3 regions of the Micromonospora sp. L32 genome follow, and region 3 is predicted to be linked to each of the others. Evidence: predicted binding sites of a transcription regulator. Region 3 holds the regulator's gene; each other region holds the start of a gene.

Region 1 (3,236 bases), on a different contig from region 3:
GACCCGAAGGTCGTCGCTGCCCGACAAGCCATAGACGCCGGGCGTCTATGGCTTGTCGGCGATGAGTACCTCGGTGGTCAGGAACAGCGCGGCGATCGACGCGGCGTTCTGCAGCGCGGAACGGGTCACCTTGGCCGGTTCGACGATACCCGCTTTGATCATGTCGACGTACTCGCCGGTGGCAGCATCGAGGCCGTGGCCGGCGGGAAGTGAGTTGACCTTCTCTGCCACCACGGCGCCCTCAAGGCCGGCGTTGCTGGCGATCTGCTTGAGTGGCGCGGTCAACGCGACCCGCACGATGTTCGCGCCGGTGGCCTCGTCACCGGCAAGGTCGAGCTTGTCGAACGCCGTGACCGCGGCGTTGGCCAAGGCCACGCCGCCGCCGGGAAGTAGGCCCTCTTCGATGGCGGCCTTGGCGTTGCGGACGGCGTCCTCGATGCGGTGCTTGCGCTCCTTGAGCTCCACCTCGGTGGCCGCGCCGACCTTGATCACCGCGATGCCGCCGGCCAGCTTGGCCAGCCGCTCCTGCAGCTTCTCCCGGTCGTAGTCGGAGTCACTGTTGTCGATCTCGGCGCGGAGCTGGGCGACCCGGCCGGCGATCTGCTCCCCGTCACCGGCACCGTCGACGATGGTGGTCTCGTCCAAGGTGGCGACCACCTTGCGGGCCCGGCCGAGCATGTCGAGGGTGACGTTTTCCAGCGTGAGACCCACGGTGTCGCTGACGACCTGACCATTGGTGAGGACGGCAAGGTCGGCCAGCATGGCCTTGCGGCGGTCACCGAAGCCGGGTGCCTTGACAGCCAGCGACGTGAAAGTGCCACGGACCTTGTTGACGATCAGGGTTGCTAGGGCCTCGGCCTCGACGTCCTCGGCGACGATGGCCAGCGGCTTGCCCGCCTGCATGACCTTCTCCAGGATCGGGAGCAGGTCGGTCAGGTTCGAGATCTTGTTCTCGACGATGAGCAGGTACGGGTCGTCGAGAACGGCTTCCATGCGTTCCGTGTCGGTGACGAAGTAGGGCGAGATGTAACCCTTGTCGAAGCGCATGCCCTCGGTGAGCTCCAGCTCCAGGCCGAAGGTGTTGCTCTCCTCGACGGTGATGACGCCTTCCTTGCCGACCTTGTCCATCGCCTCGGCGATGAGTTCACCGACGCTTGCGTCGGCGGCGGAGATGGACGCGGTGGCCGCAATCTGCGCTCTGGTCTCGACGTCCTGGGCCTGGTTACGTAACGCCTCGGTCACTGCGGCCACGGCCTGCTCGATGCCGCGCTTGAGCGCGATCGGGTTCGCGCCCGCGGCGACGTTGCGCAGCCCCTCCCGTACCAGGGCCTGGGCCAGGACGGTCGCCGTCGTGGTCCCGTCGCCGGCCACGTCGTCGGTTTTCTTGGCGACTTCCTTGACCAGCTCGGCACCGAGCTTCTCGTACGGGTCGTCGAGTTCGATCTCCTTGGCAATGCTGACACCGTCGTTGGTGATGGTCGGCGCGCCCCAGCTGCTGGCCAGCACGACGTTGCGGCCCTTCGGGCCCAGCGTCACCTTCACCGTGTCAGCGAGGATGTTCATGCCACGTTCGAGGCCGCGACGGGCGTCTTCACCGAATGCGATCAACTTGGCCATCTGCGTCGTCCTCTACTCGTCGTGCTGACCTGCAGCACTGATCGGACCGACCTGCGATGACGTACGCGCACGCCCCACCAGAGGGCTCATCCCAATCGGCTAGCACTCGCACAGGGCGAGTGCTAACTACGGTTTAGCACTCGCCACCTGAGAGTGCAAGGAATGCGAAGATCAACCTCCCCGTGCTCGGGCCCCAACACCCGGTCGACCACTCCGACACGATGCCGCCTCGGGCGCCATCGACGAGACAGGGCGGCGTCGATGTCCGCGAGCACCACTCCGGAGGCCCGGCCGGCAGGTCACCGGCCGGGCCTCCGGTCGGGAGTGTGGATCTAACGGAGACCTCTCTGCTGCCGGCAGGTTGACAAGAGAGGTGCCGTTAGCGAGACAGCTCCGGGACCAGGGCGGCGGCGCGCCCTGGTCCCGGAGCTGACGTCACGGGCGAGGCCGACGACGTGTCATGGTGGCTCCGGCTATCTGACGGGCTCGCCGGGAGTCACCCGCGTCGCCGGAGTCGTTGCGCAAGCTTCCGCAGCCGCTGCTGGTTGTCGGGCTTGTTGAGCTGCTCACGCGCTTGGCGGGTGAGCCGTTGTCCTTGCGGGTTGTGCAGGAATGTGCGGATGCGGTCGACCATGGGTGCCATGCTGGTTTCCTTCCTATCGTGGATCTTCGTGCCGGCGGCGGGGCGTTGGCCGGGGTCGGGTGAGGGCGGGGATGGGTGCGCGGCAAACCGGCGCCCGACGCTGACACGGGTGGCTGCTTCCCTCATTGCTGTCATCACTGTTCCGATCCACGCGCCCAGGACCGGGGCCCGGTCCGCCGCTCGATCGGAATCATGGCAGCCAGGCTGTCCCCCGTCGGTCTTCCACACGTCCCGGGCAGGCTGTTCGCGCGGCTGATCCAGGCGGCGCGCGCCAGGGGGGACCTGGCTGGTGGGGCCTGCTGCGGCCCGCGGCGGCGCTGTGGTGGCCGGGTCTGCCGGTGCGTTTCGGGTGCGATTGACGGACATGACATCCCCTTGGGGTAGGGCCGGTGTGGCTGGCACCTCAGGAGTGGGATGTCGTCGATTCCGGGATAACTCGATCGTACGCTTGTTCGGCCTGGCGCGCTTGGTGCTCTTGGGGGTCGTTGCGTTCCCTCATCGGCGGCCGCGTTGAACGTGGGTGCGCTGCAGCAACCGGTTCCATGCGCAGACGGGAGTATTCAGCGGCGTTCAGTGAACGTTGGCCGATCGCATGTCCACGATGACCGGCAGGCCGCTCGCCATACCTCCGCTGCCCGCGGCGCAGGCGGGCAGCGCCGCTATCTCCGCCTGCGCTTGGCTTGCGGGGTTCAGGTCCGTGACACGACCCATCAGACACACCCCGTGCGCTTCCCGGCGAGGGGTCAAGGGTGGGCGCAGGGCGTGCGCGATCGCCTCGTGCCCTCGGACATGCCGGATCACAAGTCGCGCGAGAGCGCGGTGAGCATCCCGTGGACGGCCGGTTCGGCGTGTCGTACGCAGTCGCAGTCTGCCCCGTGGGTGCCGCGGTGCCAGGCGATGAGGTACTGCAGAGCGACCTGGTTGACCTGGTAGTCATGTTCGGCCTTGACCCGGTCGGTGTCGGCCTGGCGGTTCT
Region 2 (3,236 bases), on a different contig from region 3:
CCGCGTTGCGGGTCACCTTCACCGGGTCGATGATGCCGGACTTCACCAGATCGACGTACTGGCCGGTGGCGGCGTCGAGGCCGTTGCCCCACTCCTTGCCGGCGACCTTCTGCACCACCACGTAGCCGTCGTGGCCGGCGTTCTGGGCGATCCAGCGCAGCGGCTCGACCAGCGCCTTGCGGACGATCGAGACGCCGGTCTTCTCGTCACCGGTCAGGCCCAGGTCGTCGGCGAGCACCGGCAGGATCTGCGCCAGGGCGGCACCACCACCGGGCACCGTGCCCTCCTCGACGGCGGCCTTGGTCGCGGCGATGGCGTCCTCGATGCGGTGCTTGCGCTCCTTCATCTCGACCTCGGTCGCCGCGCCCACCTTGATGACCGCGATGCCACCGGAGAGCTTCGCCAGCCGCTCGGCCAGCTTCTCCCGGTCCCACTCGGAGTCCGAGGCCTCGATCTCCTTGCGGATCTGCGCGACCCGGTCGGCCACCTCGGAGGACTGGCCGCCACCGTCGACGACGGTGGTGTTCTCCTTGTCGACCACGACGCGCCGGGCGGTGCCGAGCACCTCCAGGCCGACCTGGTCGAGCTTGTAGCCCAGCTCCGGGGCGACCAGCTCGGCGCCGGTCAGGATCGCCATGTCCTGGAGCATCGCCTTGCGGCGGTCGCCGAAGCCGGGGGCCTTCACCGCGCAGACCTTGAGGGTCTTGCGGATCGAGTTGACCACCAGGGTCGACAGCGCCTGGCCCTCGACGTCCTCGGCGATGATCAGCAGCGGCTTGCTGTTCTGGAGGACCTTCTCCAGCAGCGGCAGCAGCTCCTCGATCGCCGAGATCTTCTGCGTGGTGATCAGGATGTACGGGTCCTCCAGGACCGACTCCTGCGACTCCACGTCGGTGACGAAGTTCGGCGAGATGAAGCCCTTGTCGAACTGCAGACCCTCGGTCACCTCCAGCTCGGTGGTGAGCGCGGAGCCCTCCTCGACGGTGATGACACCGTCGCGGCCGACCTTCTCCATCGCCTCGGCGATCAGCTCGCCGATGGTGGCGTCCTGCGCGGAGATGGTCGCGACGTTCGCGACCGCCTCCTTGCTGGAGACCTCGACGGCCCGGTCGAGCAGCGCCTCGGAGACCTTGGCCGCCGCCGCGTCGATGCCCCGCTTGAGACCGGACGGGTTGGCCCCGGCGGTCACGTTGCGCAGGCCCTCGCGGACCATGGCCTGGGCCAGCACGGTCGCGGTGGTGGTCCCGTCGCCGGCGACGTCGTTGGTCTTGGTCGCCACCTCCTTGACCAGCTGCGCGCCGAGGTTCTCGTAGGGGTTGGTGAGCTCGATCTCCTTGGCGATGGTCACGCCATCGTTGGTGATCGTGGGCGCACCGAATTTCTTGTCCAGGACGACGTTGCGCCCGCGCGGGCCGAGGGTGACCTTGACCGTGTCCGCGAGGGCGTTGACACCGTGCTCGAGCAGGTGCCGGGCGTCGTCCGAGAAGCTCAGGATCTTCGCCATGAATGTCCCTTCGAAGCGCCGTTGCCCCGGCCCGGCGAGCCGGACCGGGGCAACGACACTGATCGGTTGCTTACTTCTCGATGACCGCGAGGACGTCGCGGGCGGAGAGCACCAGGTACTCCTCGCCGGCGTACTTGACCTCGGTGCCGCCGTACTTCGAGTAGATGACGGTGTCGCCGACGTTCACGTCAACCGGGATCCGGTTGCCCTTGTCGTCGATGCGGCCCGGGCCGACAGCGAGGACGGTGCCCTCCTGCGGCTTCTCCTTGGCGGTGTCGGGGATCACGATGCCCGACGCCGTGGTGGTCTCAGCCTCGTTCGCCTGGACCAGGATCCGGTCCTCGAGCGGCTTGATCGCAACCTTGGTCGCGGTAGTCACGGGCATACCCTCCTGGGGTACTGGTTTCGTTGCCGGTCGACCGGGGCCGACCAGCGTCAATCTGCCACATGCCACCGGGCGGGGCCGTCGTCGCGGGTGCCGGTCCGCCTGGCGTTCAGCGCCCGCGCCGGATGGCCCGGGAGCTGGCACCCTCGGGGTGAGAGTGCTAATCGCAGGTTATTCCTCGGCTAGCACTCCGTCAAGGAGAGTGCCAGCGCGTCGCGCCCGAACGGCCGCGATCGACGCGGCAGGGGCCGGTCGGACGGCGCGAGGCGGGTCGGGAGAATGGGCGGGTGGACATCGACCAGCTCGCCGCGCTGCGTACCCCCGAGGGGTCGGCCGCGCTCGCCGCGGCGGCCGAGCTGGCCGGCGGTGACCCGCTGGCCTCGGCCGCCGCGCTGCGCGCCGCCGGGCTGCCGGCCGGACTGGCCGCCGCCGCGCTGACCCAGGCCGAGCTGCGCCGCCGGGCGGTGGCCAAGTTCGGACCCGAGGCCGCTGGAATGTTTTTCACCCGGGCCGGGCTGGAGCAGGCCACCCGCCGGCCGGTCGCGGACCGGCGCGCCGCGCGGCTGCGCGCCGCCGGCGTGCGCACCCTCGCCGACCTCGGGTGCGGCCTCGGCGCCGACTCGCTCGCCGCCGCCCGCGCCGGCATCCGGGTGTACGGGGTGGAGGCCGACCCGGTGACCGCCGCGATGGCCGCCGCGAACGCCGAGTCGGCCGGGCTGGCCGAGGAGTTCACCGTGGAGTGCGGCGACGCCACGGCGTTCGACGTGACCCGGGTGGACGGGGTGTTCTGCGACCCGGCACGACGCCGGGCGGGCACCGGCCGGCGGATCTTCGACCCGAACGCCTACTCGCCACCCTGGGACTTCGTCATCCGGCTGGCCGAGCGCGTGCCGTACACGGTGGTGAAGGTGGCCCCCGGCATCGACCACGCGCTGATCCCGGCGGGCGCCGAGGCGGAGTGGGTGAGCGCGGACGGCGACCTGGTCGAGGCGGCGCTCTGGTGCGGCCGGCTGGCCGAGGTGCCCCGCCGGGCCACCGTGCTGCGCGGCGACGTCGCGCACCGGCTCACCGGCTCGGGCGCGGCGGAGGCGTCCGTCGGCCCCACCCGCCGCTTCCTGTACGACCCGGACCCGGCCGTGGTCCGCGCGCACCTGGTCGCCGAGCTGGCCGACACCCTCGGCGCGACGATCGCCGACCCGAGCATCGCCTACCTGTACGCGGACACCCCGACCGCGACCCCGTTCGCCCGCTGCCTGGAGATCACCGACGTGCTGCCGTTCTCGCTCAAGCGGCTGCGCGCGCTGCTGCGGGAGCGCCGGGTCGGCCGGGTGGAGATCCTCAAGCGCG
Region 3 (3,236 bases):
CGTGCCGCCCCGGCCGTCGGCCAGCAGCAGCTCCTCGCCGACGCGCAGCCGCTGCACGGTGGCCGCGTGGTGGCCCTCCGGGCCGTCCAGGGTCAGCGTGTCGCCGGTGGGCAGCGCCTCGACCAGGAACAGCGGCGCGGACACCTCAGGCGTGCCCGTTGAAGGCGTCGCGCATCCGGGAGAAGAAGCCGCCCTGCTTGGTCAGCTCGGCGACCTCCTCGCCCCGGGTCTTGGCGAAGTCGCGCAGCATCTTCTCCTGGTCGGCGTCGAGCTTCGTGGGGGTCCGCACGTCGAGGTGGACGTAGAGGTCGCCCCGGCCGGTGCCGCGCAGGTGCGGCACGCCCCGGGCGCGCAGCCGCAGCGTGCTGCCCGGCTGGGTGCCGGCCTTGACGTCGACCGTCTCCTCGCTGTCCAGCGTCTTGATGGTCAGCCGGGTGCCGAGCGCGGCGGCGGTCATCGGCACGGTGACCCGGCAGTGCAGGTCGTCGCCCTTGCGGGAGTACACGTCGTGCGGCCGCTCGTGGATCTCCACGTAGAGGTCGCCGGCGGTGCCGCCGCCCGGGCCCACCTCACCCTGCTGGGCGAGCCGGATCCGCATGCCGTCCTCGACCCCGGCGGGGATCTTGACGGTCAGCGAGCGGCGGGTGCGCACCCGGCCGTCGCCGGCGCAGGTCGGGCAGGGGTGCGGGATGGTGGTGCCGTACCCCTGGCAGACGGTGCAGGGGCGGGCCGAGACCACCTGGCCGAGGAAGGTGCGCTGCACCGACTGCACCTCGCCCCGGCCGCCACACGCCTCGCAGGTGGCCAGGTGGGTGCCGGCGGCGGTGCCGGCGCCGGCGCAGGTGGTGCAGAGCACCGCGGTGTCGACCGTGATCGGCGCCTCGACGCCGAACGCGGTCTCATGCAGGTCCAGCTCCAGCCGCAGGATCGCGTCGGCACCCGGCCGGGTACGCGGTCGCGGCCCCCGGGCGCCGCCCGCGGCGCCGCCGAAGAACGCGTCCATGATGTCCTGGAAGCCGACGAACGGGCCCGCGCCGCCGGGACCGCCCGGCCCCGCGCCGCCGCCACCCGGGGCGAGCGGGTCGCCACCCAGGTCGACGATCTGCCGTTTCCGGTCGTCCGAGAGGACCTCGTACGCGGCGTTGATGTCCTTGAACTTCTCCTGGGCCTCCGGGTCCGGATTGACGTCCGGGTGGAACTGCCGCGCCAGCTTGCGGTAGGCGCGCTTGATCTCGTCGTCGGAGGCTTCCCGGCTCACGCCGAGAATGCCGTAGTAGTCCCTGGCCACTGCGTTCGGTGTCCTCATGTTCGTCTCGCGTTGCGCCGGTCGTCGGCCGGAGCCGGGTGCCGGCCCCTGCCCTGGATCAGTTCTGGGCCAGCAGCTCGCCCACGTAGCGTGCCACGGCCCTCACCGTGGCGATGGTGCCGGGGTAGTCCATCCGGGTGGGGCCCAACACGCCCAGCCCGCCGAGCGCGGTCGCCCCCGGCCCGTAGCCGGTGCTGACCACCGAGGCGGCCCGCAGGTTGTCGATCTCGTTCTCGTCGCCGATCAGCACCCGGGTGGTGGTCGACTCGGCCTCGCCGATCAGCTTGAGCATCACCACCTCCTCCTCCAGCGCCTCCAGGATGGGCCGCAGCGAGCCCTGGAAGTCGAGCAGGCCGCCCCGGGTGAGGTTCGCGGTGCCGGCGAGCGCGATGCGCTCCTCGTGCCGTTCGACCAGCGTCTCCAGCAGCACGGTGGAGAGCGTGGTCATCGCCCCGCGCAGGTGCGGCGCGGACTCGTCGACCAGCGCCTGGACCAGCGGCGGGGTCTCCGACAGCCGGCTGCCGACCAGCTTCTCGTTGACCAGCCGGCGCAGGTCGGTGACATGGTCGGCGGGGATCGGCGCGGGCAGCTCCACCAGCCGCTGCTCGACCCGGCCGGTGTCGGCGATCATGACCAGCATCAGCCGGGTGGTGGAGATCGGCACCAGCTCCAGGTGGCGCACCGAGGAGCGGGCCAGCGACGGGTACTGCACCACGGCGACCTGCCGGGTCAGCTGGGCCAGCAGCCGGACGGTGCGGTGCACCACGTCGTCCAGGTCGACCGCGCCGACCAGGAAACGCTCGATCGCCCGGCGCTCGGCCGGGCTCAGCGGCTTGACCCGGGACAGCCGGTCGACGAAGAGGCGGTAGCCACGGTCGGTGGGCACCCGGCCGGCACTGGTGTGCGGCTGCCGGATGTAGCCCTCCTCCTCCAGCACGGCCATGTCGTTGCGCACCGTGGCCGGCGAGACGCCGAGCTGGTGCCGCTCGACCAGGGCCTTGCTGCCGACCGGCTCCTGCGTGGCGACGTAGTCCTCGACGATCGCGCGCAGCACGGCGAGCTTGCGGTCGTCGAGACCCATCTCCCCACCTCCTGACGCACGTCGGCCCGGAGCGGCTGAGGCGCCCCGGGCGAGCGCACTGGCACTCGACTGTAGCGAGTGCCAGTCTACGTCGGCGTCCCCGCTGACGCGATGATCAGCGACGGACCACGGGTGCGCCCCGCCACCCGGACGGCGCGCCAGGGCCGATCATCCGGACATCCGGGGCGGTGTCGCTCTGGTGATGGCTTGCCGGCAACCCCTACCGTGACGTCCATGACTGAACCACCTCGCCCTCCCGGAGCGGGGGACCCCGGCGACCGCCCGGACCCGACCGCCCCGTCCGGCTCGTTGTACGAGCCGCCCACCGCACCACTGTCCGGGGCACCCGGGGCGGGCGGCTATCCCCCGCCCGGTGGCTATCCGCCACCCACCGGTGACCAACCGCCGTCGGGCGGCTACCCACCGCCGGGTGGCTACCCACCGCCGGGTGGCTACCCACCGCCGGGTGGTTACTCCGCGCCGGGCGTCGGCTATCCGACCGCCGGCGGGTACGGCGCTCCCGGCGGCGGCTACGGCGCCCCGGGCGGCTACGCCACCGACGACGACAAGACCTGGTCGCTGGTCGCGCACTTCGGTGGCCCGGTCGGCGTGATCGTCGGCGGCAGCCTGCTCGGCTGGGTGGCGCCGCTGATCGCGCTCTCCGCCAAGGGCCAGCAGTCCCCGACGGTGCGGGCGCACGCCACGGCCTCGCTGAACTTCCAGATCACCTGGGCGATCGCCAACATCATCGGCTTCGTCCTGGCCATCGTCACCTGCGGGGTGCTCTTCTTCATCCCGATCCTGACCGCCCTGGTGCCGATCATCTTCGGCATCATCGGCGGGGTGAAG

Evidence for each region. Region 3 encodes HrcA, which represses chaperone genes, less so after heat shock. Its sites were predicted from a motif close to GGTTNGCACNCTCNNNNNGAGNGTGCNAACC; they were not measured.
Region 1: a site for HrcA is predicted at 1,715-1,745, ahead of groL (chaperonin GroEL). Genes of this name have one in related genera too.
Region 2: a site for HrcA is predicted at 2,025-2,055, ahead of groES (co-chaperone GroES). Genes of this name have one in related genera too.

The regions. Positions count from the first base shown of each region.
Region 1 is NZ_JBQHDD010000015.1:11,142-14,377, reverse strand. Features, by position in the region: gene groL (chaperonin GroEL) at 46-1,617, opposite strand; gene ACTMTB_RS29010 (hypothetical protein) at 2,114-2,251, opposite strand; gene ACTMTB_RS29005 (DUF1003 domain-containing protein) at 3,058-3,236, opposite strand, start outside.
Region 2 is NZ_JBQHDD010000001.1:650,693-653,928, reverse strand. Features, by position in the region: gene groL (chaperonin GroEL) at 1-1,504, opposite strand, end outside; gene groES (co-chaperone GroES) at 1,575-1,889, opposite strand; gene ACTMTB_RS03255 (class I SAM-dependent methyltransferase) at 2,177-3,236, shown strand, end outside.
Region 3 is NZ_JBQHDD010000004.1:559,791-563,026, forward strand. Features, by position in the region: gene ACTMTB_RS14515 (16S rRNA (uracil(1498)-N(3))-methyltransferase) at 1-144, opposite strand, end outside; gene dnaJ (molecular chaperone DnaJ) at 146-1,288, opposite strand; gene hrcA (heat-inducible transcriptional repressor HrcA) at 1,365-2,387, opposite strand; gene ACTMTB_RS14530 (DUF4870 domain-containing protein) at 2,622-3,236, shown strand, end outside.